3 regions of the Paenibacillus tritici genome follow, and region 1 is predicted to be linked to each of the others. Evidence: riboswitches for the same ligand, from Rfam matches in the RefSeq annotation. Region 1 holds a riboswitch; each other region holds the start of a gene.
The links. A riboswitch is a leader RNA that binds a small molecule or an ion and turns the genes downstream of it on or off. The one in region 1 is predicted to bind cyclic di-AMP.
Positions count from the first base shown of each region.

Region 1 (10,806 bases):
CTTTTGATTATTCAGAACTTCAAGAAAAAATGCACCGCAGCAGCGCTGGGTCTTGTGATGGTATTCACACTCGGAGCAGGCAGTGCCTTCGCAGATTCCAAAATGGATACTGTGATCTCAAAAACCATTGGAACGTCATATAAAACCGGAGGCACAACCACCAACGGGTTCGACTGTTCCGGATTCACCAAATATGTGTTCAAGAATGTTGGGCTTACTCTGCCCCGCACTTCTAAGGCACAGTACAAAGTAGGAACAGCAGTACCTAAGAGCCAGCTGCGTTCCGGCGATCTCGTGTTCTTCAATACCTTGGGCAACGGAGTATCCCATGTCGGTATTTATGTCGGAAACGGGAAATTTGCACAGTCCTCCAGTTCACGCGGTGTAACCATCAGTTCAATGAGCCAGTCCTACTGGGCCAACCGCTATGTTGGCGCCAAACGAGTAATGAGCACAACAGCCTACCAAGCTGTCGCTTACGATTGAACCCTTGAAGAATACCCCGAACATTTCAACCTCTAACAACCCATTGTAACTTATACAGGCCCGGGATGATTATTGCCGTAATCATTTCCGGGTTCTTCCTTTTTCTTTTCCTTATTCTACCTTTTACACAGATTTTCTGCCCTTGAAACAGCATTTTATTCCAAAAATAAAGAAAAAAACATATAGAAGCTACTCTGCACATAGATATGAGTCTTTCTAACGGCTATAACTCTAAAAACAGCAAAAAAGATGCATTAATATGTTATAAGTGATTGCCAAGTGCCGAAGTCTTTGTTACAATTATCGCAGTGAGTTTTTAGTAACATTTTTGTAATTATTGAATCGCTTTTAACAAAGGTTTTGTCATGTATTGAATGAACAGCTAATCCTAATCAACAGTCGTGCCGAGTTCCCTAATGAAGTTAGGGAAACGGGGGAACCACTTTGGGTGAATTGACCTCCTATTCTAAGAGGGGTCATAGGGGACCTTCAACCGAACCCTTAAGCTAACCTCGTAGGCATTGGAAGGGGTATTTACTTTTGAAGAAGAAGCTAGCAGCCGCAGTACTAAGTTTGTCCATTATCTTCACCATTGGAGCAGGAAGCGCTTTCGCCGATTCCAAGATGGATAAAGTTATCGACAAAGCCATTGGAACCAAATACGTATCCGGCGGTGTATCCACAAACGGATTTGATTGCTCTGGATTTACAATGTATGTTTTTGATAAGATGGGCATTAACCTGCCGCATCAATCCGGCTCCCAATACCAGATGGGTTCTGCCGTGTCCCGTGACGAGATGAGAGCGGGCGATCTTGTATTCTTCAATACCAATGGCAAAGGTGTATCCCATGTCGGTATTTATGTCGGTGACGGCGAGTTCGCACATGCGTCTTCATCCCGTGGTGTAACTATCAGTTCGCTGAGTGACAGCTACTACGTCAACCGCTACGTTGGCGCCAAGCGGATTATGAGCACAGATGCTTACAAGACTGCAGCTACGGATTCTCAAGACAACGATGATGTCGAATAATTTGTTGTAACATACGCTCTTTTCCGAGATTTTTGCCGAAATCTTGGGAAAGGGCTTTTTTTGTCTATAAAATTACTTACCCCGCTCTATATTTGTAAAACACCCATTCCGCCTTTTCATAAAATATATATAATATAGTAAAAAGCATTGTCCCGGAAAGGAGGCCGCCCGCTTATGATTAGTTCTCCGCTAACCTTTTACGTTGTACCTATGGAGCCGCTGCATGCCGCTGAGATCTGCGAGTGGAGCTACAGCCCCCCGTATAACATATACGGCTGGATGTCCTGGGAGCAGATGCAGGCGCTCGGCGTTGAGTTCGGTGACCCGGAGCTGCGACAGGAGCAATATGTGTCCGTAGTGAACGGGCAAGGTGATCTGTGCGGCTTCGCCCAGTTGTTTCCTATGGAGGGTGTAGTCCGGCTCGGAGTGGGGATGCGTCCGGATCTCTGTGGTCATGGGATGGGGCATCTGTTCATGAAGGCGATCGTGCAGGCTGCACGGGCCCGTTACCCGGAGCGTGAGATTGATCTGGAGGTACTGACCTGGAATCAGCGGGCAATCCGCGCTTACCAGAAATGCGGGTTCACCATAACGGATACCTATGAACGCCGGACACCCACCGGCAATAAGCCGTTTTATTGCATGGTCTATGAGGAATAGTGATTATTCCGTTCATTTTTTTGACACAAATACTATGATAACGCTTCACCATCCGCTATAATGGAAACAGCAGCTTACATGAAGGGACGGATTGCAGATGCAGAAATGGATCATGAGCGGTTTGTTTTTTGCCGCCTGCGCCTTTGCGGTGATCTTAATGTTCACCTTACCCGGTAAATCCGAGGTAGCTGAAGAGAACAAACCGACAATGCCTGAGGTTGTACTGGACGCTGCCAGTGCGGAGGCTACAGTGAAGGCCAACTGTATCTCCTGCCACGGTGACCAGCTCCAGGGCGGTGCAGGACCGAGCCTGCAGCAGGAAGGTGCATCACATGATGCGCCGCAGATCTACAGTATAGTCACCAAGGGACGCGGACAGATGCCTTCCTTCAAAGACAGGCTGGCCCCTGAAGAAATCGCGAATGTAGCCTTATGGCTCGCCGAGAAGAAATAATCCGCTTATTGTAAGGACATCAAGCTCTTCATTCATATGTATAATGCCCGTTGCAGAGGATCTCAAGCGATCCCTGCACGGGCATTTTTATTAATCAGGCATGCCTGTCGTTTCCATAGTAACCTTGTCCTCTAACGATTCTTCTCGAACGCCTCATTAAATTCACGGGCCTGGCGGAGATCAAGCTTCTCCACATCTGCGGTCAGCCGCAGAACAACGGTCTTGTAATCAATCGTGATATGCGGGTGATGATCGAAGGCTTCCGAAATGGCGGCCACCTCGTCCACAAAAGCAATTCCCTTCATGTATTCATTGAACATATATTTGCGCACCAGCTTATCCTTATCCAGTCTCCAGCCCTCAAGCTTGCCGATATGCTCCTGCAGTTCTTCCTCTGTAAATTGCAATTCGTTCCCTCCCTTGCTAAGTTAACGGTTCCGGTTCACCCTCAAATAAAACATCCCTCAGCTTCTGAAAGTCCAAGGGATGTGCCCGGCCAAAGATTTTTTTGATTAAATGTATTCGTATCTTCCGGCAATTAGTACTCCACATCCAATTTTACCATGGGCGGATACCTGAGGACAAACCTGCTCCCGTATTTTCTCAACTTACACTAGAACTACCGAAGCCAAATCCTCATCGCCAAGCAGAATATTAATCCGGTGTGTTTCTTTATCGTACATTACAACACCGCTGCCAACCTGAATCACCGGTTCATTGCCCAGGGCGTAGAACAGGTCCTCGGCAAGCGCCTCCCAGACCTCCTGCTTCGACTCCTCCGGCAGGCTTACCCACTCTTCAGGCTCCATTTCAAAGAAAATATACCCGTCAGAGATTCGTCCGACCGCTCCTGTCAAATCAACAAGAATTTCACTGTAATCTCTACCATGCTTAACTCCCACATCAATCACTCCGTTTTCTTCGCTGATGAATAATAACCTACCTTATCTATTATAGCCGAAAAAATCACTTCACAAATAAGGGAATGCTGTCGATAAATAAGAATATACGTGATTTGGTTATAAGCAGAGTGTTCTCCCGCGGTTCAAGGATGAAGTACGCGGTTAGTCGATCACTTCTTAATTCTCATGGACGAGGTGCATAAATGGAAATCTCAACAATTCTAGGCCTGGTGTTTGGCCTGATCGCAGTAGTCTGGGGAATGATACTCAAGCATGCTCCGCTTGCAAGCTTGAACAACCCCGCTGCCTATGTAATTATTTTTCTTGGTACGGCCGCCTCTATCTTCATGGCCTTTCCCATGTCGGAAGTCAAGAATTTCCCTAAGCTGCTGAAGATTCTGTTTGTGAAGAAAAAGATGGTCGGCAAGCCTGAGCTGATTACCATGTTCATGGAATGGGCCTCCATCACCCGCCGTGAAGGGCTACTTGCCCTGGAGTCCAATGTCGATGAAATTGAAGATAATTTCCTCAGAAACGGCATGCGGATGATTATTGACGGCAACGACCAGGAGTTTGTCCGCGACGTGTTAATGGAAGATATTCATGCAACTGAAGACAGACATAAAGCCGGCGCCCTGATTTTCTCCCAAGCAGGAATGTACGCCCCTACACTGGGGGTACTCGGAGCTGTTATCGGGCTGATTGCCGCCTTGGGTGATATGAGCAACATGGACATACTGGCCCATGCGATTGCCGGAGCCTTCATTGCTACGCTGCTCGGGATATTCACCGGTTATGTCATGTGGCATCCTATGGCTAACAAGCTGAAGCGGATCTCCAAACGGGAGATCGAAGTCCGCCTGATGATGGTGGAAGGCCTGCTGTCCATTCAATCCGGGGTATCCACCATTGCCATTAACCAGAAGCTGTCTGTCTTCCTGACTCCGTCCGAGCGCGCCAAGCTGAGCGAGAAGGAGGGCGCTTCGAGTGAGCAAAAAGACTAGGCATGAGGAACACGAAGAGCATGCCGATGAATCCTGGCTGCTGCCCTATTCCGATCTGATGACCCTGCTGGTGGCCCTGTTCCTCGTAATGTATGCCATGAGTGCTACGGATGCCCAGAAGTTCGAACAAATGGCCCAGGCATTCAATTCAGCGCTTAGCGGCGGCGGCGGCGTCCTGGAGTTCCGTTCGGATTCGCCGACTAACACCCAGTTGGACCAGGGCAGAAAAGATAAAATGAACAGTGTTCTTGACAAGAATACCGGCTCCTCCGAGCTGTCCAAGCTCCGCACCAAAGAGCAGGAAGATCTGGAGAAGCTTAAGAAGCAATTCGATCAATATATCAAGAACAACGGAATGACCGATTTGCTTAGTACGAAGCTGAACCAGTCGCAGCTGATGATCACCATCAGCGACAATGCGTTGTTCGCTTCAGGACAGGCAGTGGTGAAGGACGAATCCCGCCAATTGGCCAAGTCGATCTCCACCATGCTTCAGCAATTTCCGGATTATGAAGTGCTGGTACAGGGGCACACAGATAACGTTCCGATCTCTAACAGTACCTACTCTTCGAACTGGGATCTCAGTGTAGCCCGGGCCCTTCAGTTCATGAAGATCCTGCTGCTGAATCCCAATCTGGACCCGGTGAAGTTCAGTCCGATCGGGTATGGGGAATATCGTCCTATTGATACCAATGCAACAGCTATTGGGCGGGCCAAGAACCGCCGGGTAGAAGTGTCCATTCTCCGCAAATATAAAGATCCTGCAGCAGAGACTACAGATGTTTCTGCTCCTGGCAAATAACACCGAAGATACAAAAGAGCTGTCCCTGAGGCCGTTACCGGCTTATAGGGATAGCTCTTTTCTCCGTTGTATCCATTCATATCGTAGATACGGCTTATTGCAGCTCATAGCTCAGCATGACACCAAGCTCCTGCTTCTCTTGTGGTGACAGTTCACGCCATTCCCCGGTCTGCAGGGCGCCAAGCCGGATATTCATCACCCGGATACGTTGCAGACGCCGTACTTCATAGCCGAACGCGCTGCACATGCGGCGGATCTGCCGGTTCTTGCCTTCGGTAAGAATAATCCGGAATACCCGCTCACTGATCCGTGTAACCTCACAGGGAAGCGTCTTGCTGCCCAGAATCTTCACCCCGGTAGACATGCCTGTAAGGAAGGATGGAGTGACCGGCCTGTCTACAGTCACCACGTACTCCTTCTCATGTCTGCCTTCAGAACGCAATATTTTATTAACGATGTCTCCGTCATTCGTCAGCAGAATTAATCCTTCCGAATCCTTGTCGAGCCGGCCAATGGGGAATATGCGCTCCTCATGGCCAATGAAATCGACAATATTGCCCTGAATATGCGCTTCTGTGGTTGAAGTGATGCCCACCGGCTTATTAAGCGCAATATAAACGATCCTGCTGCCCTTCTCAAGGGGTTGTCCGTCGATCAGCACTGTATCCCCCGCTTCAGCCTGGCTGCCCAGCAGAGCAAGCTCACCGTTGATGGTGACTCTCCCCCCTTCGACCAGCTTGTCTGCTTCACGGCGTGAACAATATCCTGTCTCACTGATGAACTTATTGATTCTCATGTTTGTCTTCACTCCGTTCTATATTCATGCCGGCCGGAGGGTCCGATTCTTTCGCTTCAGGCAGCTTGATTATCACCTGTGCCCCCCGGCCGTACTCGCTGCTTATCTCCAGGCTGCCTTTGTGGGCCTGAATAATCCGCTGGCTGACCATCAGGCCCAGCCCCGTTCCTGACTCTTTATTCGTGAAGAACGGCTCTCCCAGCTTGGGCAGCATGTCCTCAGGCACACCTCCGCCTTCATCCGTGATTACTATAACTACAGAATCATCCTGCTGATGCTGCTCCAGGGTAATCGTTCCCCCGTCCGGCATCGCTTCAATCGCATTTTTGATCACATTGATAAATACCTGCTTCAGCTGATTCTCTTCACAGTGCACCATAGCGGGTACGCCCGAGAAATGCGTTGCGAACTCGATGCCGAACAGGTGCGCCTGGCTATCAAGCAGGGAGACTACATCGCCGACAATATGCCGCAAATCCCTCTGCTGGAAATGAACAGCCTGCGGCTTGGCGAGAATCAGGAACTCGCTTACAATCAGATTGATCCGGTCCAGCTCCGAGAGCATCAGATCAATGTGCAGCGGAACCAGAACCTTCTTCTCCTGCTGAAGCTGCAGGAATCCTCTCAGGGTAGTCAAGGGATTACGAATCTCATGGGCAACCCCTGCGGCGAGCTGGCCGACTGTAGTGAGCTTCTCCGAGCGTCTGAGCAGCTCCTCGATCCGGTTGCGCTCGGTCATATCACGGGATACGTGTACAACCGATTGCGGCTGGCCCTCCTCATCGCGGATAACCGAGCTGCTGACGCTGACTTCGACCAGCGATCCGTCGCGCTTCAGCCTGACCGTCTCAACAGGCGGCAGCGCCGCCCCGTCCTTAAGCTGCTGCAAGCGCAGGCTCTCCTGCTTCTGAACGGTGGCCGGAACGAGATAAGGCGGCTTGACCAGAGCATCCTCTGCACCCCATCCATAGAGTTCCTCGAAGGCTCTATTCGTACTGATAATCCGCCCGTCCATATCCACCGTGTGAATCGCATCCGAGGTCCCGTTAATCACCGACTCCAGATGCTCCTTCACCGCGCGGTTCTCCTCCAGCGTCTGCCCCAGCCGGTTCGTGTGCTGCAGCAGATGTGTTGTCATCGCATTGATGCGCTGGGCAAGCTGTCCCAGCTCATCACGGCTTGTTACCGTAAGCGCGGGCTCAAATTTACCCATGGCCACATCATTTACCTTAGCCAGTATATCCTGAATCGGGCGTGTCACAACACCAGCCATAACATAACTGGCTAAGAAAAAGATAATCAGCAGCAGCACCGAGGTGGTGATATTGTTGATCAGCTGCTCTTTGATTACCGAAGAGATAGCCCCGTAATCCATTACCACACTGATCACGTAATCGGCAGATCCCGGCTGTTTAATGGGAATGAAGCTCTTGAGTACTCTTTTACCCAGTGCCTCTGTATCCAGCGTGATCGGCTCGCCCTTGTTCAGCGCTTCCCGGATGGCCGCTTTATCCTCTGCCATATTGCCGTATGTATAAGTACCGTATTGGATAGGGCGGTTGCGCAGCTTGGTATTCTTGGGGTCGGTGCCGTCAGGCAGCATGCTGGGCGCTCCAAAAGTCTTCGGATTTATCCCCGTGATCTCCAGAATGCCGGGGTTTACAGCCTTGGACTCCCGGATAATTTCATCGGGATTCATGATTTTGACATAATCGCTTACCGCTGTACTCCGGACATACGGATCTATGATATAGTTGCGGGTACCATCATAATAATAACCCCATTTATCAATGTACTCGGGATTGGAGGTTGAGTATTCAAACGGACCGGACCAGAAATTCTGCAGGGCCTGTCCCTGATCGACAGAGACCTGCTGGCCCGCAAACAACTCCAGGAAAGCCACATACCAAAAACCCATACCCTTGGTTGAAAGTCCAATCTCTGCAGGATCGGAAGACCTGGCAACGATAATATCGTCGGCGGTCTTCACCAGCAGCGAGATATTAGACACACCCAGCTTAATGGACAGATCCTTCAACTGCTCATTGTTAATATTCCTGATGTCCGGATCCAGCTCGTAGGACGCCAGTATTGCAGTCATTCGCAGATTCTGAGCAATTTTGTGCTGCACGTAGTTGGAGCTGTAGCTGCTCTGTTCAACCGAAACGGCAACCTGCTTCGCAGTAATCTTCATATTGCTGACACTCTCATTACGCAGATTACTCCGGGCTGTATACAGATTAAGTGTTAGGTTAAGCATCAAGATTAAGAGTACTGAACCAAATATAATCGCTGATAATTTCGTTTTTATGGACAACCGTATTGTTCACCTCTTATCCGCTGGTAAATCCTAGCGGGGCATTCCTAATTATCATACCTTTTGCCCTTCCATTTGAAAAGACATTTCCCAGCAGCTAAACACTGGCAGATATTGAATTATAGAGACAGTTTCTCTACAATAAGTAGGAAACCATCCACAGGTTATGCACATATAAACATTTTGCTAAATTACGGTGTGTACAAAATTGTGTATAAATCGGCTGTTATCCACAGAGTTGTACACAATTTGTTAAGAACGAATATTTGTTCGTTGTACAAGGGGCCTTAATAGAAGGGAAGATGAATTTGAATATCCGGCTTGAAGAGTTGTCTGCAGAGGAACGGGCCATTCATGAATATTGGATGACAGAAGCGATAGGAGAAGCCCGTAAGGCCGAAGCCTTGGGCGAAGTACCGATTGGCGCTGTGGTCGTCCACAAGGATCACATTATTGGCCGCGGATACAATCTGCGTGAGACCACGCTCGATTCCACTGCCCATGCGGAGATGGTGGCGATCCGCGAAGCCAGTACAGCGCTGGGTTCATGGCGCCTGCTCGATTGCCGGCTCTACGTGACCCTGGAGCCCTGTCCCATGTGCGCAGGGGCCATGGTGCAGGCCAGAGTGCCGCTTACGGTGTACGGCACGCCCGATCCCAAGGCCGGCTGTGCAGGCACCTTGATGAACCTGCTGGAGGAAACGCGCTTTAACCACCGCACAGAGGTCATCCAGGGCGTGCTGCAGGAAGAATGCGCGGAGCTGCTGACCTCCTTCTTCCGCAAGCTGCGTCAGAGACCGGCTAAACTTTGAACCACCCAACATACTATTTCCCAAGGAGGATGCCTAATGTCATTTAAACTGTATAATACCCCTCAGGGAATCTACCTCTCTCTGCTGAAGCTTACGGATGCCGAAGCGCTGCTTGACCTCCGTCTGCGCAACCGGAAGGAGCATCAGCAGTATGAGCCTCTCCGGGATCATGATTACTTCACGCTGGAGAGCCAGCGACAGCTGATTAATCAGCGTATCCTGGATGCACAGCAGGACAGCGCGTATATGTTCGGGATCTACCTGCTAAGCGGCGAGCTGATCGGACAGATTACGATTTCCAATGTGGTACGGGGAGTTGGACAATTTGCCGATATCGGCTATTTCATTGATCATGAGAGGCAGGGCAAGGGATATACCAGCGCAGCGGTGCAGCTGATTCTTGGATATGCCTTCCGTTCCCTGGGACTCCACCGGGTGCAGGCGGCCATCCTGCCTCATAATACCGGCTCGCGCAGAGTGCTGGAGAAGAACGGCTTTCAGGCGGAAGGACTGGCCCGCCGCTTTATCAAAATCAACGGAGAATGGCAGGACCATCGCACCTACGCCATTCTGGCAGAGGATTTTCTTCCACAGGAGCAGAAGTCCCAGTAACGGCTAGTTCCGCCTTGCCGCCACCACCAGCTGAGGAAAAGTAAAAATCCCGTATCAGCGGATGTCGCTCATACGGGATTTTTGTATACTGCACTATTGGATTAATAAGTACTTGTACCCATGCCTCCGAATTGCTGCTGCAGCTCTTCCAGAGTAATGACATCATCGCCTTGCGGAATGCCAATCTTGAAGGTCTGCTTCTCATTGATCTTGCTGTACTGGTTGCTTGCATTCATGGATAAGGTGACGTTCTCACCCTTCTCAGGATCATTAACCTTGATATCCATGAGCATATCCTGGTATACCGGATAGTCATCTTTATTAACCGCAGTGTTCAGGTGGAACTGGTTAATGGTAAGATACTTATTCAGATCGGCCAGGCTCTTATCAAACTCGGCACGTGCCTCGCTGGATTGCAGCTCTTCCTTGGCTTTGGCCAGATCAGCAGGATCAACCTGCAGCAGATCTTTATATTCATCCTTACTCAGAATATCCATGATCTTAGGCAATGCGTTGTTCACGAGGATCGTAAGCGCCTCTTTGACATTATCATTGGTTACCTGGAACTGAACTACCTGCTTGGCATCTACGCCTTCAGGCAGGCCAGCATCCTTAGGTTTGATATTGTTGAAGTATTTCGCTTCATCATACTCGCCCAGCAGTGTGTTCATCACTTCATTCGACAGCTTCTGCACTTTCTGTGCATCCATCTGCGCAGGATTGAATTCTGTTCCCTGCTCTTCGGCCAGCTTCTTCAGATCCACCTCTACGAATTTATTGACAATCGTCTCAGGAATCGGCAGGAACGGAATCGAAGGGACTTTGACGTACAGCTTCTGTCCGGACATAACCATTGGAACCGTGAAGGACATCGCCATATCCCCCTTCAGATTCAGAACCGTTGTAAGCTCTGTCTGCATCGGCTCAGC
Region 1 covers NZ_CP073365.1:91,512-102,317, reverse strand. Annotated here, with positions in the region: gene KDC22_RS00495 (C40 family peptidase) at 58-486, shown strand; cyclic di-AMP (ydaO/yuaA leader) riboswitch at 879-1,022, shown strand; gene KDC22_RS00490 (C40 family peptidase) at 1,027-1,518, shown strand; gene KDC22_RS00485 (GNAT family N-acetyltransferase) at 1,693-2,178, shown strand; gene KDC22_RS00480 (c-type cytochrome) at 2,276-2,632, shown strand; gene KDC22_RS00475 (4a-hydroxytetrahydrobiopterin dehydratase) at 2,764-3,039, opposite strand; gene KDC22_RS00470 (hypothetical protein) at 3,241-3,534, opposite strand; gene motA (flagellar motor stator protein MotA) at 3,738-4,538, shown strand; gene motB (flagellar motor protein MotB) at 4,522-5,340, shown strand; gene KDC22_RS00455 (pseudouridine synthase) at 5,435-6,136, opposite strand; gene KDC22_RS00450 (HAMP domain-containing sensor histidine kinase) at 6,123-8,396, opposite strand; gene tadA (tRNA adenosine(34) deaminase TadA) at 8,756-9,265, shown strand; gene KDC22_RS00440 (GNAT family N-acetyltransferase) at 9,302-9,877, shown strand; gene KDC22_RS00435 (DUF6612 family protein) at 9,979-10,806, opposite strand, start outside.

Region 2 (10,806 bases), 520 kb from region 1:
GCGGCGCTTCCAGTCCAATTGTGTTCGGTTTTCCGTATACATTCTAGGCTCCTTATTTACTCATTCAGCCTCATGATCATTCATAACAGACAGTGTTATAATTTCCTATACAACAAAAAAGATGCCACAGCAGCGTAACACTGCCGGGCATCCCTGATACAGAACATATGATTCATGGGGCAATTATTTGCTCAGTTCCTCTGCATGATACGCCTTAACATCCAGCGGTGCGCTCAGGAACTCTCCCGCTCTGGCAGCAAAAGCGGTAAAGTGAGGGCTTGTGTTATGAGCGGCGACTGCTGCCTGATCGCGCCAGGTCTCAACCATAATATAGAGACTTCCGTCTGCTGCATGTTTGTACAGCTCGTAGGACAGGTTACCCTCTTCTTCGTGCGTTGCAGTAATCATTGGCTTCGCCGCTTCAAGGAACTCTTCCTCCCGTGCAGGATTCACATGAAGCAGGGCATGGATAATAATCATTCGGATATTCCTCCTAAAATTTCATGGGTATAGCGTTATTTCCACTGGGCAATCGTGTCGATAGGCAGACGGACAGAGGCGTAGCCCTCCTCAAGTGCTTTTCCGATCGAAATCAGCATAACCGGAATGTAGCGTTCTTTGTCCATACCGAACATTTCAGCGATCTGATCCTTTTCAAATCCGCCGATCGGATTGGTGTCATACCCGTGTGCGCGGGCGGACAACATCAACTGCATGGAGACCAGACCGGCGTCAATCATCACGGTCTCTCTGTTCACATCTGCGGGCAGCTTGGCGAAGTGGGCGCCCAGGGCGGCCAGCTGTCTTTCTTTGACCTCGGCAGGCATAAGTCCGCGTTCTACAGCCGTTCCGTAGATTTGTTCAGCGTAATCGAAGTTATTCATATCACCGAATACGGCAATCATAGCGGCGGAGGTTTCGACCTGAGTCTGGTTGAACTTGGCAATAGGGGCCAGCTTGGCTTTGGCTTCCGGGCTCTCAATGATCAGGAACCGCCAAGGCTGCATATTCACGGAGGAAGGCGCCAGCGTAGCTTCAGTAAGAATCTCTGTCATTTCCTCTTTGCTGATTTTGACGGATGAATCGTATTTGCGGATCGAGCGGCGTCCTGTAATAATGCTGATGAAATCATTGTTTTTGGTAGTGTTCATGAATAATTAGCTCCTTTAAAATGGTTTGATTATAGGTGCCGGCTACAGTACATTGATATTATGTTGCAGCCGGGTAAGCATCTCTGCGAGTTCGGTTCGCTCCTGTTCATTGAATCCGGCCAGCAGATCACCAATGAACTGGGTCTTGTTCTCCCGGTAAGCATCTATATGCTCCCGGCCATGAGCGGTCAGGGTGACGAGAGTCACTCTGTTATCGGCAGGATTATTCCGGCGGGTAATCATTCCGTTCTCTTCAAGCCCTCTCAGGTGACGGGTAACGGCTGCAGCGTCGATATCCAGCAGCTTTTGCAGTGAAATCTGACTGATCTCTGAAGCGGTATACAGCTCTTGCAGTAGCCTGAACCGGGTGGGAGTAACGCCGGCGCAGCGCTCGAATTTGGGGCTGATTCCTTTGTGCAGAGCCTGCAGCAGTTCAAAAATCTTATGTTCATCCGGCAGAATCTCTCTCAAAATTAACCCCCTAACGCAAATGAATTGTGCAAAACCTTTCTTCTAAAATATACTTTACACCGAAATCATTGACCCGTCAACTAATTAATTCAAGGAGGATTCCGTATGAAAATAGCTCTGATTCAGCTCGATATAGCTTTTGGCAAACCAGAGGTGAATTATGCTGCCGCTGAGCGCAAAATTCGTGAGGCTGCCGCAGGCCGGCCGGACTGCATTATCCTTCCCGAATTATGGACCACGGGATATGATCTGACCCGGCTTGATGATATCGCTGATCCCGGAGGACAGGCCACTGCTGCCTTAATGTCAGGTCTGGCCCGGGAATATGGGGTGAACATTGTTGCAGGCTCCATCGCCGCCAGGCAGGCGAATGGCATTACCAACACTATGTATGTATATGACCGCAGCGGTGCGCCCGCCGGGGAGTACAGCAAGCTGCATCTGTTCAAGCTGATGGAGGAGCATCTCTACCTCCAGCCCGGCTCCGCCAAAGGACTGTTCAAGCTGGACGGTATCTCCTGCGCCGGGCTGATCTGCTACGACATTCGGTTCCCGGAGTGGGTCCGGGCCCATATGGCAGAAGGCGCTGAGATCCTGTTCATCAGCGCAGAGTGGCCGCTTCCCCGCTTGTCCCACTGGCGGGCCCTGCTGATCAGCCGGGCGATCGAGAATCAGTGCTTCGTTGTGGCCTGCAACCGGGTGGGGGATGATCCGGCCAATACCTTCGGCGGACATTCCCTGATCATTGATCCTTGGGGTGATATTGTGTGTGAGGCCTCCGGCCATGAAGAGATCCTTAGCGGCGAGATTTACCTCGCCAGGGTCCGGGAGGTGCGGGAGCAAATCCCGGTCTTCACGGACCGGAGACCGGAGTTCTATGTGTAGTTGCGGTAGCGTGGATGTCTTACCTTCAGCCGGTGCGCCGCTTCAGCGGGCGTACCTCTCCCGGAGGATACGCGCGGCCTCAAGCACCTGCGGATCACTGTACCGCAGGCTATAGCCTGTCTCCTGCTGCAATTGCTCCTCGGGCAGCAGCAGGGTCCCCCGGCTTGCAAGCACCTGCCGGATTCCTGCGGTGAATTCGGCCGCCGAAGCCGGGCCGCCCAGCTCAGCGAGCGCGGCGATGGTCTCCGGCCGCACGCGGGGATAATCCAGGGATTCATCGCCATCCGCTGCATCCATATAGAAGCGGCGGATGCGCTCTCCGCGCGCAAGCCCCGAGCCGGACACAATCACGAACGCGTGGACGAAGTACGCACTGCTCTGTCTGCGCTGGGCGATGCCGCAGAACTTGCGGCCGCCGATCGCCAGGTCGAAGTCACCGGGGCAATACGACCCGGTGACTTCTTCGGCCCGGATCAGCGCCGCTGCCTGCGGGTGGCTCACGGCTACCGCTTCGGTAATCACCGAAGCCAGCAGCCGGAAGTCATCGTGGAAATCAAGCTTCCCGGCTGGCTTCGGGAGCAGCAGGGATACGTTGATTACCCCCGTATCCAGGGGCACGGCAGCCCCTCCCGAATGGCGGACCGCCGTGCGGATGCCCTGCTGCTCAAGCGCCTGCATCGCCTCAGCCGCACGGGGCAGCTTACTGTCCCGCAGCCCGAGTGCTACACCGCCGGGATGACTCCACAGATGCAGCACCGGCGGAACCTTCCCGGCTCCGACATCACGGCACAGCACCTCTTCGAAGGCAAACGGGACCAGCATATCCTGCACGGATGCTGTTCCCTCTGCTTCACCGCCCGCATGCGTGAAGACAACCAGCTTCTCCGGCAGCCTTCCCGCCGCCCCGTTCTCCAGCACATTATAAGGTTCACTTCGCATTCCCATTCCCCCTAAGTCTCACTAATTAGTCATATTGTAACCGATCTCTCCCCCCTGCGGCATCCGCAGCAACGTCTAAATTCCAGATTTGAAATAGCTGCCCGGACCCGTTATCCTTATATAGATAAGAAGAATATACCAGCCATAAGATTCTCGCTTAAGTTCATGCTATACACAACCCCTAGGAGTGATGCCGCATGACCACCGAACAACAGGCAAAGGACAGGCAAGTGAGCAAGTCCAGACAATGGGAACAGGCCATGAACAAGCTGTATATTAACTTTCAGGACTACAGCAAGGATGCGCTGAACGGATTCAAAGACGAAGATATCCATCAGGCCAGAGTCAATAGCCGTAAACTGCTGACCCTCTTATCCATTCTTGATCCGGGCCACACCGTTACCGCAGAATTGTACAGCAGCCTTAAGCAGGCACAGAAGAAGCTTGGGAAGGTCCGGGATGCCGATGTACTGATCGCGTCGTTCAAGGCCCGGCGGAAGTCGGTCACAGAAGCGGGCGAACACAAGACGGCCAAGCTGCTGAAGGCGGTAATCGGGCACCAGAAGGATTCAAGGGAGACTTCCCGCAAGAAGCTGAAGAACAAGCTGCCCAAGCTGTCCGGCCGGACACTCGAAGCGCAGTGGAATACATTCATGGAGACCCAATTAGAGACGCTCGCAGCCAAAAAAGATGCCAATGTCGTCATGCGCGAGCTTGAAGTCGCCTTTGAACAAAAGAAAAAAGCCTGCAAGACCTTGTTCAAGGCTCCTGAAACGGAATGGAAGGAAGCCTTTGAGGCCCTTCATGAGCTGCGCATTGCAGCCAAAGAGCTGCGCTATACTGCGAATGCGGCCGCTTTTGCGCTGAATCAGAAATTCCATGCCCATGAAGCCCTCTATAAGGACATTCAAGAGCAGCTTGGAGTCATTAATGACAAGCGTGTCAGCCTTGAGACCCTGCAGTCCATTGGACGCGAACAACTGGATGTTGGCCCAAAAGTATGGGCAGCCTTCACCGATACGCTCCGCGCAGAGATAATGGAAGCCCTGTATCAGAACGAGGTTGTCCCTGTTAAACAGATTCCCAGATAGCGGCATCATCTTCCCTTCATACCCGGAAAAATTCAAAGGCAGGACCCCGCTGAAATCCTTGCGGGTCCTGCCTTTGTCTCTTGTGTTAGGTTAGAACGGGCCGCTGCCGTCCTCATGCGAAGAACTGTCCCGGCAGCTGCCCCGGGTCATCCTAGGTTGCTTAATGAGTGCTGCGCACTGCTCCAGCCACTTTGTTGAGCACACCCTGATACACGGATTTCGGCCGCAGGCCGACCAGCTTCTCGACGGGCTGTCCGCCGCTGTATACGATCACTGTCGGCATACTCATAACCCCGGCTTCCGATGCGAGCTCCGGCAGTTCATCGCAGTCCACCTTAATGATCCTCACATCATCCCCATACTCGGCGTTCAGCTCTTCCAGAATCGGCAGCAGGGTCCTGCAGGGTGGACACCAGGACGCACCGTAATCCACCAGTACCGTTCCGCCAGCCTGGAGCTGTTCACGCACAGCTCCGGCATTATCAGCAATTATCATAGCCATCTTAAGCTCCTCCTTCACTATCCGCTATTCTTCTTCGTTCTGCTGCTCTTGGAGAATTGAAGCCATCCGGTCCTGCAGATTCCGCTTGATCTGATTCAGCTCCGTCAGCTGGCGTTCAATCTCTTCCAGCTTGCTCCGGTACAGCGGCATCACTTCCGCACAGAAGGCCTCTTTGTTCTTGAGGACACAATGCAGGAATCCGGCAATCTCCTCTGTTGACAGACCCAGATTCAGATACAGCTTGATGGTCTCCACCGTATTCACGGCAAGCGGCGAATATTCACGGTAACCGTTATCCTGCCGAAGCGGCTGGATTAGTCCCTGACGTTCATAATATCGCAGTGAACGGACGCTTACGCCCGTAAGTGCGGCTAGCTCACCTATTTTCATGGCATTCTCCCGGGTTCATGAGAAATGGTCTGCGTTCAGTATAAACCCTGACACCAGTGTCAGGGTCAAGAGATTTTTGCCATAAATATTGCTTACACATATGGAATAACAGCAAAAAACCAGCCGAAGCATAGCTTAAGCTGGTCTCACTGCTACAGCAGCCCCGCTGCCCATAATCCGCCTCTGCGGATCATCCGGCGCAGCGGCTCTGACGAGAAGGAGGGCAGGTGATGCCCCGGCATCAGATAGACGACCCGGCCTGCTCCGAATTCATGACACCATGCAGCCTGTCTCATAGCTCCGTCATGAGGATACTCCAGAAGCACCGTGGTCTCGAAATAGGGATGCTGCTCGAAATAATAAGGCTCATCCTCTATGACAAAATCGCTGACTCCCTGCATAACCGGATGCTCCGGGGCAGCAACACTCATATGAAGTGCCGTATACGCCGGATGGTGGGTGAACCGGGCACCAAGCATCCCCCCAAGCTCCTGATTGCGCTGTAGAGAAATTCCGTTGTGCACTACGAGCAGCCCCCCGCCGCCAGCCACATAAGCGAGCAGCGCCCCGCTCTGTGCAGCGCACAATTTATCCTCGGAGAATTCTGTATAAGAGACCACCAGCTTACAATCAGCCAGCTCGTCCTTGTTCATCCGTCCATAGTCCTCCGTTGCGTCCACCCGGAACTCCGGTTCGAGCAGTTGCCCGATCTGGCGGTCTACCTCTTGGAAGGGATGATATTTCACTTCGGTATAGCTGCCGAACGCGAGCGCTTTGTAAGGAGACATAGTATGCGCACCTTTCTATGGTCAAATTAACAATTCTGCTATATTACCAGGGCCACAGGTTACCGTCCAGATCAATGTACACCGGTTCTTCGGCCAGATACAGCTTATGGTTATGGACGATCGTCATAATCTTGGCGGCGGATTCCTCAGGCGTAACAGGCGCTTCGATATCCTTCTCTCCATTCATGTAGGTCTGCAGCCAGCCGGGATGGAAGACCATCACCTGTCCGCCCATCCTGCGCAGATGATTATGCATCAGCGAAGATTGCATATTAAGCGCGGCCTTCGACATGGAGTAGCCATACATATTCATCCGCTTGTTCCGCCCGATGCTGCCGGCTTCCGAGGAGATATTAACCACCAGCCGCTGCCTGCCTTGCAGGAGCAACCCCATCAATGCATTGCTCACCCTTAGCGCACCCAGCGTATTCACGTTATAAATATGCGCCATCGCTTCATCATCCATATCCACGAGCACTGTAGCATCGTCCGACCGGTGGATAATCCCCGCATTATTAATAAGCATATCTATATGCCCTGTGCTTCCGGCAATACTCCGTGCGGCTTCCTTCACGCTCCCTGCATTGCCGATATCGAGAGGAACCAGCCGCAGGCGATCCGGGTATTGCGCTTTCAAAGCCTTCAATTCCTGAGAGTCAGGCACATACTGTCCGGCGAACACCGTGTACTTACTCTCCAAAAGAGAGCGGACAAGGTGAAATCCGAGTCCACGGTCCGCACCGGTCACACAAGCGACCCTTTTCATGAGCTCCCCCCTCGTATCTGCTTCATAACGCACCGAGCATAGTCCTCATCCTTCTCACATTAGCACGGCAATAAGCCGTTAACAACATCCCGCAAGGGAGGGGCAAGCCGGCTTAACTTTCTTTTGCTTTAATTTTGAACTATGTTACAATCAGGAATAATAGTTGTTAACAACACAATTGTTGGCAACAGGTTTCATTAAATCTTACCCCAGGAAGGTGATTCTAAGGTGTCTATTCAACAGATCCGTACCACGGATGAGCTACAGCAATATATCGGGCAGCCTGGCAAAAAACTGCTCTTCAAGCACAGCACAACCTGCCCGATCAGTGCCAAGGCCAATGAGGAATTCCGGGCCTACACACAGAATTCAGATACGCCTGCTGCCATTGTCCATGTGATTGAGGACCGCCCCGTCTCTAACCAGATTGCCGAGGAGCTTGGCATTAAGCATGAATCTCCGCAAATTTTCCTGCTGGAGGACAGCGAAGTCCGCTGGAACACCTCACACTGGAAGATTACCCAAAATGCCATAAAGGAAGCAGTGGAACAATGAGCGCGAACATTATTGTCTATTCCACCACCGGCTGCAGCGAATGCAATCAGGTGAAGCAGCTGCTGGAGAGTAAGGGTATTCCCTTCGAGGTCCGGGATGTCATGACCAGTGCCGTCTATCAGGAAGAAGTCGAGCAGCTGGGCTTCATGGGCATTCCAGTCACCGTATCCGGGGACCGGGCGGTTAAGGGCTTCAATCTCCCTGAGCTTCAGGAGCTTATGGAAGCTGCTGTGCTGTAATTGTCTTTACGTTAGGCCAAAAAGGTGCCTCCCTCTAAGCAGGGCGGCACCTTTTGTCTGTTAACTGGTGGCGCACAAGAGTATCCGCCTACGGGTAAAGCGCTTACGGCACGCTGCTGCCTGCGACAAAAATAAAAAACGGCGATTGAGTGAGATAACCAGTGATTATCGGCTACATATATGGTTTTAGATTCAAAACTGCGTAACCAGGCAGCAATTTATTGTAAATCCGGCGCAAAAGAACTCTTTTCCATTTTTACAAAGACAATCCTAAAAGTGTATGATTCGTGTTGAAAGTTACATTGTGAAATCATACATGCACGCTGAATTTCCGCCAAGCGGAAAACGGGGGAACCATTAGGCCGCAGGCCTTACTTGGGGTGAATCCGAAAGGAGACTACCATTGCGCAGTCTCTGGCAGGCAGGGCGACTCTCACCGTCCGAATCCGACAGCTAACCCCGTAAGCGTAAAGAGAGAAGGAACGTGTACCATGCCAGACCTGTTATCGCCCAAGGCAGCTAATACTGCCGGATTCAAACATTATGTCGAGCAATACAGCGGACCCGTCTATGCTCTCAGCTGCCTGCTGCTGGAGAAGGGTGCCCGCGCGGATCAAGCCGCAGCCGCTACCTTCGCGTCGCTCTATGAGCTATGGCTGAAAGGAAGCCTCCCGCAAGGGAAGGCTGGCTCCCCGGCCGCTTACAAGGAGTGTATCCGCCAATGCTCCACCCTTGCCCAGGAGCGCAGCCACTGCACCTCTGCCCTGCTTAGCTGGGAGGATCAGATTGCCAGTGCCTTATGGTACGGCCTCCAGCTTCCCCTTTCCGACATCAGCCAGATCCTCCAGCATAACGTCCCCGAGCTGAAAGCCCAGCTTAGAGGGATACGCAAACAAATGGCGGCCGCGCATTCAACAATGCCCGCTGTCCACCGCCCTTCGGCGGGATAAGGCGGGAGATGACGGGGGGCGGATGGTGTGAAGTGCCCCTCAAATCAGCTTTTGCCCTTACCGCCCTTGGCGAACCGCCAGAAGGCCATGCAGCAGCCGAGCAGTCCAACGCCCAGCAGAATGGTCTGTAAAGCCCCCAGCCAAGCGGATTTATCCGATGGGATCAGGCTGCTGATAATAATTAACAGAATCGAGACCGCGACCAGCACGGGGGTTCGTCTACTTTTCTTCACAACAAGTCACCACTCCTAACTACTAATAGTACTAAGGTACACTATCTGACGGAGTTTAACCATAATGATTCACTAATTAAATACCAAAGCTTGTTCCAGGGAATAACGTATACCGATCCAAATATTTAGTGGATTTAGGCACTACTTTTACCGATTTAATTTTGTTGTTTTCAAAGATAAAATCCCATTTTTCTACCTTCACCTTATAATCATCCTCTGCAGTCACTCGTTGAACGATTCTGACAGTAAGTCCAATCTCTGATCTTGCAACTACTTTCATATCTACAATGGTTGCCAAATTATAAGTTCCCCCGGGAAAAGATTCTTTGTAGATATCCGTTTTAAAGCTGGGGGCCACTAAAGCATTAGCCTCCGCAACCGACCTCTCGTCATAGGCCATAATCCACTTAAACGCTAAATTTCGCCCAAATACATAGGCCGTAGCACTCGTTTCCATTTTGAAGTTTGGATCTGAATCTACGTATACATTTTTAGCTTTGTTATCCCACTGAATATCGGCACCAAGTCCCTCCGACACTGCACGAATCGGGATGTAAACCGAACCATCAATTATTTTTGGCTGTAGGCTTGATTTGACTTGATTACCATTGACAAAAATTTTAGGCACCGCAGTTGCTGCATAAGCCCCCGCACTGAAAATAGTAGTAAAAAGAGCTGCACTAATTCCAATCTTTGTCCAACGTTTCATTATCAATCGCCTCCAAATAGATTTTATTTAGCATGAAGTTTATAAGAATATTTTTTCTCATTATAAGTAAACTGGATGGAGTCGATTGATGGTTTGTTAAGCGAATAATTTTGGACTTTTTCCTTTTTGTCGGTTGAAATATTATAAACATAAACTTCGTAGCTATCACTACCATCTGCATTTCCTGGAATTACAGAAACAGATACATATAGTCTTTCTTTTTCATCAACTGCATAACTATAAGCTTTGCCTCCCGTTGAATGAAACTCTAGGATTTCTTTATTTGAGGTAGGATTGTCTATTCTCATCACCCATACCTGTTGTCTTAATGGCTGAGCTCCATCAGAAAATACAGATGAAGTATGATAAATAATGTAATCTCCTAATCCAAAAACTTCATCCACTACTAAATTAGCTTCCCCGTCATGCAAAGGTAAAGTAAATAACTTTTTGGCCCTATCTATACGCAGTGTTTTTTCATTAGGAGAACTTAAGTAGAAGGAGAATGGTTCAGGTGATGGTGACCAAACAATACCCTCAGAGGTTTTTATGGCGAAATTATACTTTTCCGTGTTTATATTATTTAAAGAATTTCCTGAAATATTAGTATTATTTTTAGATGGTATTGAATCCTTGCTATTACAGGCTGAAATAAGTAAGGTGCATGCAAGTAAATTTATAAATACATGCAATTTATTTTTTTCCATCTTATAAACTCCTTTGAAACTTATTTTATAGATAACAATATTATACAGAATTAGTGTTTTTATCAATTAATATTTCTTTTAAAGTTTGCAATAAATCATGTGCGTAGGTGGAGGACGGTTTGAAGCAGTTGAATGGATAAAAATAGACTTGACTCTCCTCTTAGGGAAGACAATAAGCTACTTAATGAAGGGAGGAATGAGCAATATTGTACACGGTAAAAGAAGTATCAGCACTGTCCAATGTTACAATCAAAACGCTTCATCATTATCACAAGATCGGTCTTCTCTTGCCTGGCAAGTTAAGTGAAGCTGGATACCGATTGTATGGATCAAAAGAGCTGGAACGTTTGCAAGAGATTCTATTTTACAGAGAATTGGATTTTTCCTTAGATCAAATCAAGGAAATGATGGAACATCATTCAGACCGGCT
Region 2 covers NZ_CP073365.1:615,784-626,589, reverse strand. Annotated here, with positions in the region: gene KDC22_RS02810 (putative quinol monooxygenase) at 184-480, opposite strand; gene KDC22_RS02805 (nitroreductase family protein) at 516-1,151, opposite strand; gene KDC22_RS02800 (MarR family winged helix-turn-helix transcriptional regulator) at 1,194-1,622, opposite strand; gene KDC22_RS02795 (carbon-nitrogen family hydrolase) at 1,728-2,507, shown strand; gene KDC22_RS02790 (lipoate--protein ligase family protein) at 2,550-3,446, opposite strand; gene KDC22_RS02785 (CHAD domain-containing protein) at 3,644-4,537, shown strand; gene KDC22_RS02780 (thioredoxin family protein) at 4,698-5,039, opposite strand; gene KDC22_RS02775 (MerR family transcriptional regulator) at 5,064-5,429, opposite strand; gene KDC22_RS02770 (ThuA domain-containing protein) at 5,582-6,217, opposite strand; gene KDC22_RS02765 (SDR family NAD(P)-dependent oxidoreductase) at 6,261-6,983, opposite strand; gene ytxJ (bacillithiol system redox-active protein YtxJ) at 7,212-7,538, shown strand; gene KDC22_RS02755 (glutaredoxin family protein) at 7,535-7,777, shown strand; cyclic di-AMP (ydaO/yuaA leader) riboswitch at 8,089-8,259, shown strand; gene KDC22_RS02750 (hypothetical protein) at 8,269-8,727, shown strand; gene KDC22_RS02745 (hypothetical protein) at 8,772-8,960, opposite strand; gene KDC22_RS02740 (stalk domain-containing protein) at 9,037-9,669, opposite strand; gene KDC22_RS02735 (hypothetical protein) at 9,693-10,376, opposite strand; gene KDC22_RS02730 (MerR family transcriptional regulator) at 10,580-10,806, shown strand, end outside.
Region 2: linked by a shared signal. The riboswitch ahead of KDC22_RS02750 (hypothetical protein) and the one ahead of KDC22_RS00490 (C40 family peptidase) in region 1 are both predicted to bind cyclic di-AMP.

Region 3 (10,806 bases), 3.6 Mb from region 1:
GGGGAATGGGGGCGGGTAAGGAGTGTAAATAGATGAAATATATCCGATTCAAGAAAGGGGCGGGAGCGTTGGAGCATCCTCTTAACACTTACAATGATCTGCTTGTCCTCTTATCGGTTGCGATAGCTTTTTTGTCCTGCTTCACAGCACTGGATCTCACAGAACGGCTGCTCCGCAGCCAGCGGGGCCCGCGTTATATATTATTAATCTCCCTGGTACTCGGTACCGGAATGTGGAGTATGCATTTCATCGGGATGCGCGCAATGGATATGGGCGTTCCGGTGTCGTATGATCTGCTGCTGCTGGCGTTCTCTTTGATCATTCCTGTGGCAGCTTCTTATATGCTGTTAGTGATGCTTAATAACCAGCGTACCCGCAGCAGGATTTATCTGGGGCTGGGCGGCCTGTTGTTCAGCAGCGGTATTCTGATTATGCATTTCAGCGGCATTCTGTCGATGAAGCTTACAGCAAGCTATGAACAAGGCGCTTTTTCCATGATTCTGTCGGTATTGTTCGCCTTGATTGTCCCTGTTATTACCGCATCCTACGATCCCAAGTGGCTGGAGAAGGACTACAATATGTTCAGCTTCAAAAAACTGCTGCTTGTCATCACCTTGACCGGCGCATTCACAGGTATCCATTATGCCGCCATGGCGGGTGCTTCCTTCCCTATGGTTGAGCCGTCCAATGCTACCCGGCGAATGCTCTTCCTGAATGATTCTGTACTGGGGCTGCTCCTGGCCGGCTCATTCTTGTTCATTGTGTCGATCGTTCTTGCCCTGCTGTACAGGGACCGGCAGCGGGTACTCCAGGCGGCTGCCTTCAATGAGCAGCGGTATACTGCCTTATTCGAGCATAGTCCGGATATGGTGATGTGCATTGATCCGGCCCGCAAGAAGATCATCAGTGTGAACCCTTCCCTGCGGAACACTACCGGATACGGCACAGAAGAGCTGGGGAATTATAAAGCGATACTGTACAGTGAGCGGGATGAAGCAGCCGTCAGGGATGCCGTACTCCGCGCCTCGCGGGGCCAATCCTCCAAGCTGGAGCTTAAGGTCCGGACCAAAGGCGGCGAGCAGCTCATCTGCAGCGTCACCGTGTTTCCTTTGCAGCATCATACGGAACAGCTGGTCTATATCGTAGCCGAGGATGTCACTACCCTGATGAAGTTTCAATATGAGCTGATGGAGGCGCGGGACGCCGCTGAGAGTGCAGTCACGATGAAAAGCGAGTTCCTGGCTACCATGAGCCATGAAATCCGCACACCGCTGAATGGTATTATCGGGATCAATCAGCTATTGGCCGAGGAGATCAGCAATCCTGAACATCTGGAGCTGCTGCAGCTCCAGAGCACCAGCGGCCACGCGTTGCTGAAGGTCATGAGCGATATTCTCGATATCTCCCGGCTGGAGGCGGATAGCCTGGCCCTGACGAAGGATGATTTTCAGCTGAAGGCGCTGTTGCAGGGCTGCATGGATCTGTTCATGGTGAGCACTCAAGACAAGCCGTTATCGCTTGAGCTGGAGATGGAAGAAGGGCTTCCCGACAACTTCGCCGGAGACTCGCAGCGTCTTCGCCAGATTCTGATCAATCTGATTGGCAATGCGGTGAAATTCACTCCATCCGGCACGATAACCGTTAAAGTAGAGTCCTATGGCGTTAGAGAGAGCGCTCAGTCTCTGCAATTTATGGTGCGTGATACCGGAATTGGCATTTCACCGGATAAGCTGCAGCTGCTGTTTCAAACCTTCTCCCAAGTGGACGGGTCACATACCCGCAAATACCCCGGCACGGGTCTGGGGCTTGCGATCTGCAAGAAGCTGGTGGATTTGATGCAGGGAGAGATCTGGGTGGAGCCGGCAGAGGGGGGAGGCACCCAGTTTTTTTTCAGAATTAAGCTGCAGTCGCTGGAGCATTCACCGGAGCTGTTCTTCGGCAAAGAGAAAGAGGATGGGGGAGCGCAGGAGACGACGGAAGCTGTATAATACAGGTTTGCCAAAAAGAGAGCTTTGATTATATACTTTGAAAGTAACTATTCTTTTATCACGACAGTCCAGAGGACGGAAAGGAACTCTCTTTGAGCAAACCAAAAAAGAACAATGTCACGGTTCCCCAGATGAGCAAGCAGGAGAAGCGCAAGACAGAGCTGGAGCAGCAGAAGCAGAAAACGAGAATTCTGATCGTGAGTACAGTGGCCATCGTCGTTATTATTTTTGTCGGATTATACCTGCTTGCCTCTAAGGACAGCTCAGCCCCGGGCTCCACGGCTGAACCGGTTAATTTCAATTACAGCGAGATGATACGCCTAGGCAAGGAAGATGCTCCGGTCAAAATTGTGGAATTCGGCGATTTCAAATGTCCGGCCTGCGCCCAGTTCACAGGGGTCATGAAACCGCAGATCGTGCAGGAGTATGTGAATCAGGATAAAGCGGCCTTTTACTTTGTGAACTTAGCCTTCCTTGCTGCGGATTCCAAAACAGCCTCGCTTGCAGCACTTTCGGTCTATCATCAGAACCAGGAAGCCTTCTGGAAGTACTTCGATGCGATGTATGCCAACCAGGGGAATGAGGACAAAGAATGGGCAACACCGGACTACCTGGTAAGTCTCGCCAAGCAGTTGGAACTGCCGGTGGACTACGATCTGCTGCGCAAAGACATTGAAGACCGTACCTATACAAGTGAACTGAACCGTGATATTCAGGTCGCAACCGACGCTGGAGTGACAACTACACCTACCGTGTTCGTGAATGGAGTCAAGGTGAAGGAGCCCTTCAATATGGAGGAGATTGACGCTCAGATCCAGGCAGCAACGGAAGCTGCGGCAGCCCAATGACAGCCTTCTCTGCCTTCTGCCGCCGCAACTGTCTCTACTTGGCCTGGTTTGTCTGTGTTATTGCTGTAGCGGGAAGCTTATATCTCAGTGAAGTTCTGGGGTATGAGCCCTGTAAGTTATGCTGGTTCCAGCGGATTTTCATGTACCCGCAGCTCTTCTTGCTGGGAATTGCCACCTACCGGGGGGACAAGCGTATTATCCCTTATGTTCTTCCCCTGAGTCTGATCGGCGGCAGCATCTCTATCTATCATTATGCAGAGCAGAAAATACCGGCACTCAGCAAGGTGCTCCCCTGTACAATCGGCGTGCCGTGCAACAAAGATTATCTGAATCTTTTCGGATTTATAACGATCCCTTTGCTTGCACTTATTGCGTTCGCACTCATCGCCATTCTGCTATGGACAGGACGCAAAGAGGACACTGTGGAGTAGGAGCCGGCAGGCAGGCTGAAGAGGTGAACATTCCTTTAAATTAAGCGGAAATTAATGTTCAAAAACACTGTAAAATCAAGCGATATAGGGATAATGAAAGAGAATGAAAGATCAAGACATACCGGATCATGGATTTGGTGGTTTTGGATGCTTTTCATTCTTTTTTCATTTGTTTCACCGCTTTACGGAAGCCGTATTGTAGCTTAATATTAGTCCTTGTGAGAAGTTGAATATGCGCTGAATTTTCCGGTAGGAAAAACGGGGGAACCAAACTTGGCCCAGTGCCAAAGGGGTGAATCGGAAGCGGGTCAGAAGACTCGTAACCGTAGGGCTACCACAGCCCGAATCCGCCAGCTAACCTCGTAAGCATTAGTGGGATAATGACCATGCACATCAAGGCATGCGGATCATTTCCGTATGCTTATTTTGGTGCCTGCATTTATGAAATCCACTTATGAAAACAGCGCACGGAATTTCCGTTTCAACTTAACAAAGAGAGGAACTGTTACTACAATGGTAAGCAAGGTAAAACGACTATTGATCGGGCGTCCGATGAAGTCGAACGAACTCGATCATGAAAAGTTATCCAAGGTGAAAGCACTGGCTGTCCTGTCTTCTGATGCGCTCTCGTCTGTAGCCTACGGAACAGAACAAATTCTAATCGTACTTGTGGCCGCCGGGTTCACAGCTATCTGGTACTCATTGCCAATTGCATTAGCCGTCTTGGGCTTGCTGGCCATTCTGATTTTGTCCTACCGGCAGACGATATTTGCTTATCCGCAGGGCGGGGGCGCCTATATTGTTGCCAAGACCAATCTCGGGGTTCACACCGGCCTGCTGGCTGGCGGCTCTCTTCTGGTGGATTACATTCTGACTGTGGCGGTAAGCGCCTCGGCGGGGACGGATGCGATCACCTCAGCCTTTCCAAGTCTTCATAATCACACTGTTCTTATAGCGGTATCTGTAATTTTGCTTCTAACGATTGTCAATCTGCGGGGGGTTACCGAATCCGCTTCATTCATAGCGATCCCGGTATATCTGTTCGTAGTCTCGATCTTTGTGCTGATTATCTCGGGTGTCTTCAAGTATATAACCGGCGGGGCCCATGTCCATGTTCCCGAGATTGGGTCGGCGGTATCGAACGTCAGTATGTTCCTGCTGCTGAAGGCGTTCAGCTCCGGCTGTTCTGCCCTTACCGGGGTTGAAGCAGTCTCCAATGCCATTCCTAACTTCCAGGCACCGGCGGAGAAAAATGCAGCCAAAACGCTGATGCTGATGGGTCTGATTCTCGGTGTAATGTTCACCGGAATTACGCTGCTCGCTTACTGGTATGGCATCATGCCGGATGCGAAGGCAACGGTGGTCTCTCAGATCACGGAATCTACCTTTGGCCGTGGCGGATTATACTTTTTCATCCAGGGGATTACGGCAGTCATCCTGTTCCTGGCGGCGAATACAGCCTATTCGGCCTTTCCGCTGCTGGCGTTCATGTTCGCCAAAGATAAATATCTGCCCCATGCCTTCATGGTACGCGGCGACCGGCTGGGCTTCTCCAACGGTATTATATTCCTCGGCGTCATGTCGGCAGTGCTTGTAGCAGCTTTTCACGGAAATACCGAAGGCTTGATTCCATTATATGCAGTAGGGGTATTCATTCCCTTCACACTGTCGCAGCTTGGGATGATGGTACAGTGGTACAGAACCAGACCAAAAGGCTGGCAGAGCAAATTCGCCGTGAATACGGTAGGGATGCTTACCACATTGACCATAACCCTGATCTTCATTATTACCAAGTTCTCCAGCGTGTGGATGGCCTTCATCTTCCTGCCGGTAGTCATCATTGTGTTCCACCGGATTCACCGCCATTATATGAATATTGCCGATCAGCTGCGTATTTGTCCGGCTACCGATAAGCCTTGCATCAAAGGCAGTACCGTTGTAGTTCCGGTGGCGGGTGTCACCCGTGCGGTGCTGCATTCGATCAGCTATGCGAAGTCACTGACCAATAATGTTGTCGCGGTCTATGTAGGGTTCGATGAAGAAGAGATTCACAAGATGGAGCAGAAGTGGGAGGAGTGGAACCCCGGAGTGCGCCTGATTGTCCTGCGCTCCCGTTACCGCAGCATTCTCCGCCCGCTGGTGAAATTCATAGATACGGTAGAGTGGAAGACCGCTTCGACGGACCATATCACCGTACTGATTCCGCAGTTCGTGACCAAGCACTGGTGGCAGGCCGTGCTGCATAATCAGACCAGCCTGTTCATCCGCTCTTATCTGATGAATCAGAAGGATATTGTGATTGCAACGGTTCCGTATCATTTGCACAAATAGACTTTTTCTCTACATGTATAACGGCTGTTTCCGTAGCTTACGGGAACAGCCGTTTTTGGTTGGACGGCAGGAGAATATAACAGAAAGGTGACTTTTCAGTTGACATAGAGAATGAGAATCAATATCATCAGTATGTAAGATGCTAAGGCAACAGGCACTAGTGCTAAACATGAAGGTACATATCAGGAGGGGTATTCAATGTTTTTGTTCAACCTGCAAGGATCAGGAAGTGTGAAGCTGGCGGTAGCCGGACTTCTGACCACAACATTGCTGCTGTCCGCTTGCGGAAATAACAATAGTAATGCAGGCGGCAACGGTGCTGCAGCAACTACTGCACCTTCCGCAACTGTAGAAGCCACTGCGGCACCTGCAGAGTCAGCCGCACCTGCTGTGGACAAGACCGTCACAGACGCAATGGGACATAAGGTCACCATTCCCGCCAATCCGCAGCGTGTAATTGCTTCTTATCTGGAGGATTATCTGGTTGCACTCGGCGTGACTCCGGTTGCCCAGTGGTCTACTAAGAACGGTACGCAGGATTACCTCGCTGCTGAGCTTAATGATGTCCCGCCGATCAGCTACGACCTGCCACTCGAAGCGGTTACCGGCTTCGCGCCAGATTTCCACATCGTCCAGTCGGAAGGCACCGTTCAGAACGGGCTCTATGACCAGTTGAACAAAATTGCGCCAACCTATGTACTCGGCGATGAAGTCAGTAGTGACTGGCGCGCAGCCTTGCTCAAGATAGGAGAGCTGCTGAATAAGACTCCGGAAGCGGAGAAGGCCATTGCAGACTATGAACAAAAGGCGGCTTCCGCCAAAGCTGCTGTCTCTGCTGCAATCGGCGATGATTCAGTAGCCATTTTGTGGCTGGTGTCGAAGAACTTCTTCATCGTTGACGAGACCCGCAGCAGCGGTGCAGTGATGTATGGCGATCTTGGAGTGAAGCTCCCGAATCTGGTGACCGAGATTCCTGCGGAATCCAGAGCACCGTGGAATCCAATCTCACTAGAGAAATTGTCTGAGCTGACTGCAGAGCATATCATTCTGGTGAACAGTGACAAGGCAGGCGGAGCTGAGATTACAGAGGGCGCAGTCTGGAAGGGGATTCCGGCCGTCAAGGCAGGGAATGTTCACGAATTCAGTGCAGATACCAGCTGGCTGTATAGCGGTCCTATAGCCAATTCCAAAACAATTGATGATATCCTGAGCAGTTTTGTAAAATAAGTCTTTTTGTCGGCGGGAGAATAGTGCAGGCTTTTATATCCCCCGGGTATAAAAGCCTGCTTTTTTGTCTATTAACGGGTTGAACAATATTCATATCTTTGCGATAATGAAAATGAGAATGATAATCATTTGTATCCTCTATAATCCTGATAAGGAGACGGCTTATGGCTTCATCTACACATTCTACTCTACAAGCTCCTTCTGATGAAGGGAATGCACCTGTCCAGTCGAGGCCGGTTGCCGCAGCTGCTATTCTGGTGCTGGGAATAGCTGCGATCCTCTTCGGCCTGATGGTATCTGTATCGGTTGGCGCGGCGGATATCGGGCTGGCTACCGTATGGGAGGCCGTCTTCCGGTTCAATCCGGATCTGCCGCAGCATCAGGTCATCCGGGAGCTGCGAATTCCCCGGGCTGCCGCAGGAGCACTGGTCGGCGCATGCTTTGCTGTTGCCGGTGCGATTATGCAGGGGATGACCCGCAACCCGCTGGCGGATTCCGGGCTGCTCGGTCTTAATGCCGGAGCGGGTGTCGGACTGGCCCTGGCCTTTGCCTTTGCGCCTTCGTTGTCCTTCACGTACATCATGATGTATTGCTTCATTGGAGCGGCTGTGGCCTCGCTGCTGGTATTCGGCATCGGCTCACTCTCCCATAGCGGACTAACTCCGCTCCGGCTGACCCTCGCAGGTGCGGCAGTGAGTGCTATGCTGCTTGCGGTCAGCCAAGGCATCGCCATTCTGTATAGCCTCTCTCAGGATATCGCATTCTGGATGGCAGGCGGGATCGGCGGAGCGAGCTGGAAGCAGCTGCGGATTATGTTTCCTTGGGTCGCGGCAGCCCTGATCGGTTCGCTGATCCTTTCACGTTCCATTACGTTATTAAGCCTGGGCCGGGATGTTGCCGCCGGTTTGGGCCAGCGCACCCGTCTGGTACAGACCGCAGGGATGATTCTAGTGGTCATCCTCGCCGGAGCGGCGGTCTCCACCGTGGGCCCGATCGCTTTTGTCGGATTAATGGTTCCGCATATCACGCGTTATCTGGTTGGGGTGGACTACCGCTGGATTATTCCCTGCTCTGCGGTCCTTGGAAGTATCCTGGTCCTGTTTGCCGATATTGCTGCCAGAATGATTAATGCACCCTACGAAACACCGATAGGTGCCTTAATTGCGGTACTCGGTGTACCGTTCTTCATCTATCTGGCCGGTAAACGCAAGGGGGAGCTGCAATGAACAGGTTCCTGCCGTTCCCTCCGGATAAACCGCGCCGTTCAAGAGATGTCAGTATTCTGATACTGCTTGCTGCGCTTATCGTCATTCTGTTTCTGGTCAGTATGAATACCGGCTTTATGCGTTTATCGCCGTTCGAAGTTCTACATACCCTGTCCGGCAACGGAACCCGGCAGCAGCAGCTGATCCTGTTTGATTTCCGGCTGCCGCGGATAGTGATATCCCTGCTCATCGGTGCGGGCTTCGCGGTAGCCGGTTCCATTCTGCAAGGCTTGTCGCGCAATGCTCTCGCTGAGCCTTCCACACTCGGGATAAACGCCGGAGCCGGATTCGCCGTGCTGATCTTCATCTCATTTGTGCCGGCAACGACAGCCGCCCCCATCTTCGTCCTTCCGCTGCTGGCGCTGGCAGGGGCTTCGCTTACAGCCGCACTGGTCTATTTCCTGTCTTACAGGAGAGCAGACGGGCTCTCGCCGACTCGGCTTATCCTGATCGGGATTGCCGTGGGTGCCGGGATTTATGCGTTTCAGCTGATCCTCTCCTTGAGACTGGACCCGCAGAATTATCAGTTCGTGGCCATCTGGCTGGCCGGAAAAATCTGGGGCGGAGACTGGCGCTTCGTGCTGGCCCTGTTACCCTGGATAATGATCTTTGTGCCCTTCGCATGCTACAAAGCCCGGGTACTCAATGTACTGAACCTGGGTGATGAGACCTCCAAAGGACTTGGAATGCCGCTGGAGCGGGAACGTCTGCTGCTCTTGGCTGCAGCTGTTGCTCTGGCAGGCGCCTGTGTCTCGGTCAGCGGAGGGATCGGGTTTGTCGGACTGATTGCACCGCATCTTGCCCGCAGACTTGTAGGCCCGCGTCATCAGATCATGCTGCCCGTAGCCGCTTTGAGCGGTGCCCTGCTGCTGCTCACGGCAGACACTATCGGGCGCTGGATTCTGCAGCCCGCAGAGATACCTACAGGTATCGTGGTGGCGATCATCGGAGCCCCGTACTTTTTATATCTGTTGGCTAAGTCGAAGGCTTAACTATAGGTATTGATAAATGAGGTTTGCATAAAAATTAAAATTTCAAGGAGTGAAGATCATGTCGGATCGTTTAAATACGGAACAGCTGAGCATCGGATACGCGGAAGCATTGATTGTAAAGGGGCTGAATCTGTCACTGCCGACCGGGAAGATTACGGCACTCGTCGGGGCGAACGGTTCGGGGAAATCTACGATTCTTAAGACGATGGCCCGGATCATGAAGCCGAAGAGCGGCAGCGTCATGCTTGACGGGAAGTCGATCCACAACCTGTCCACCAAAGAGGTGGCCCGGCAATTGGCGATTCTGCCGCAGAATCCTACCGCCCCGGACGGCTTGACGGTATCGGAGCTGGTGGGCTACGGCCGGTACCCGCATCAGAAGGGCTTCGGCAGCCTGACGCCTGAAGACCGCAGCATTATCGCGGAGGCGATCGCAGTGACCGGAATGAACGAGTTCCATGACCGGCCGATCGACCGGCTGTCCGGCGGACAGCGGCAGCGGGCCTGGATCGCTATGGCGCTGGCGCAGCAGACGGATATTCTGTTCCTTGACGAGCCGACAACGTTCCTGGATATGGCCCATCAGCTTGAGGTTCTGCAGCTGCTGCAGAAGCTGAATGAGAAGGAAGGCCGGACGATTATAATGGTTGTGCATGATCTGAACCACGCCTCCCGGTATGCGCAGCACATGGTAGCGATCAAATCGGGCAATGTAATTAGTGAAGGCCCTCCGGTTGAAGTCATGACACCGGGAGTACTGCGTGAGGTATTCGGCATTGAGGCGGATATTGTACCTGATCCGCGTACCGGTGTGCCGCTGTGTCTACCCTACGAGCTGGCCGCATACAAGGCTGTCGGGCTATAGCTGTAGGCTTGATTAGGCAGAATTACGGAACGGAGCGTGACCGTCAGCATGAATGAATTCCTGATTCAAGAGTACAGCACCAAGTTCGATCTCCATCCTGTAGTACCGGAGGGAGCTATGTATTCCTTCAATGGAGCTGAATTGGTGGGAGCAGAAGGTATGAAGACCTTCATGGAAACGTATCGTCCGTTAATGAAGGCGCTTGACGATAAAGCTGCCGGGGCATACTTCGGCGGTTACCTCACGAATATTGCACTGGCCGTCCAGTATTCGGTTACCGGCTTCTTGTGCGTGCCGGACTTCAGTCTGGGCAATCTTAACCTTCATCTGATTCCTGCGGACGGTTACTGCCGTATTGCGTTCTCACTTAGCGAGTGGAAGCTTGAACAAGCCCCGGCAGATGAAGAGAGCCGGAAGGCTTGGCGGAATGATGTATATACCGGATTCTATCAAGCAACTGCCGGTCCTCTGATCCGCGCGGCTTCAGAGGTGAGTGGTCTTTCGCTTGGGGAAATCTGGGGCCAGCTGCCGACCAAATTCAATTATTATGTGGAGTCCTTCGCCGCAGAGCTTACAGATCCTGTTCTTCTCCACCGGATGGAGGAAGATTACGCTTATCTGAAGGACGGGCTGCCTGCCGCTGTATTCGGGATGCCACGGAATCCGTTTCAGGTCAAGGTACGGAGAATAGAGTCACTCCCAAGCCCGGAGAAGACGGTACAGATGCGCAACCGCTGCTGCATGTATTACCGGACAGAAGGCGGGCGGCTATGCTACACCTGTCCACGAATGAAGGAAGAAGAGCGGGCCGCGCGGAGGGAAGAATACCGCCGGGAGCAGGCTTCGGCCGGGGGATAGG
Region 3 covers NZ_CP073365.1:4,203,645-4,214,450, reverse strand. Annotated here, with positions in the region: gene KDC22_RS18065 (ATP-binding protein) at 33-1,988, shown strand; gene KDC22_RS18060 (DsbA family protein) at 2,081-2,836, shown strand; gene KDC22_RS18055 (disulfide oxidoreductase) at 2,833-3,267, shown strand; cyclic di-AMP (ydaO/yuaA leader) riboswitch at 3,493-3,651, shown strand; gene KDC22_RS18050 (APC family permease) at 3,781-5,598, shown strand; gene KDC22_RS18045 (ABC transporter substrate-binding protein) at 5,797-6,825, shown strand; gene KDC22_RS18040 (FecCD family ABC transporter permease) at 6,990-8,051, shown strand; gene KDC22_RS18035 (FecCD family ABC transporter permease) at 8,048-9,082, shown strand; gene KDC22_RS18030 (ABC transporter ATP-binding protein) at 9,141-9,947, shown strand; gene KDC22_RS18025 ((2Fe-2S)-binding protein) at 9,996-10,805, shown strand.
Region 3: linked by a shared signal. The riboswitch ahead of KDC22_RS18050 (APC family permease) and the one ahead of KDC22_RS00490 (C40 family peptidase) in region 1 are both predicted to bind cyclic di-AMP.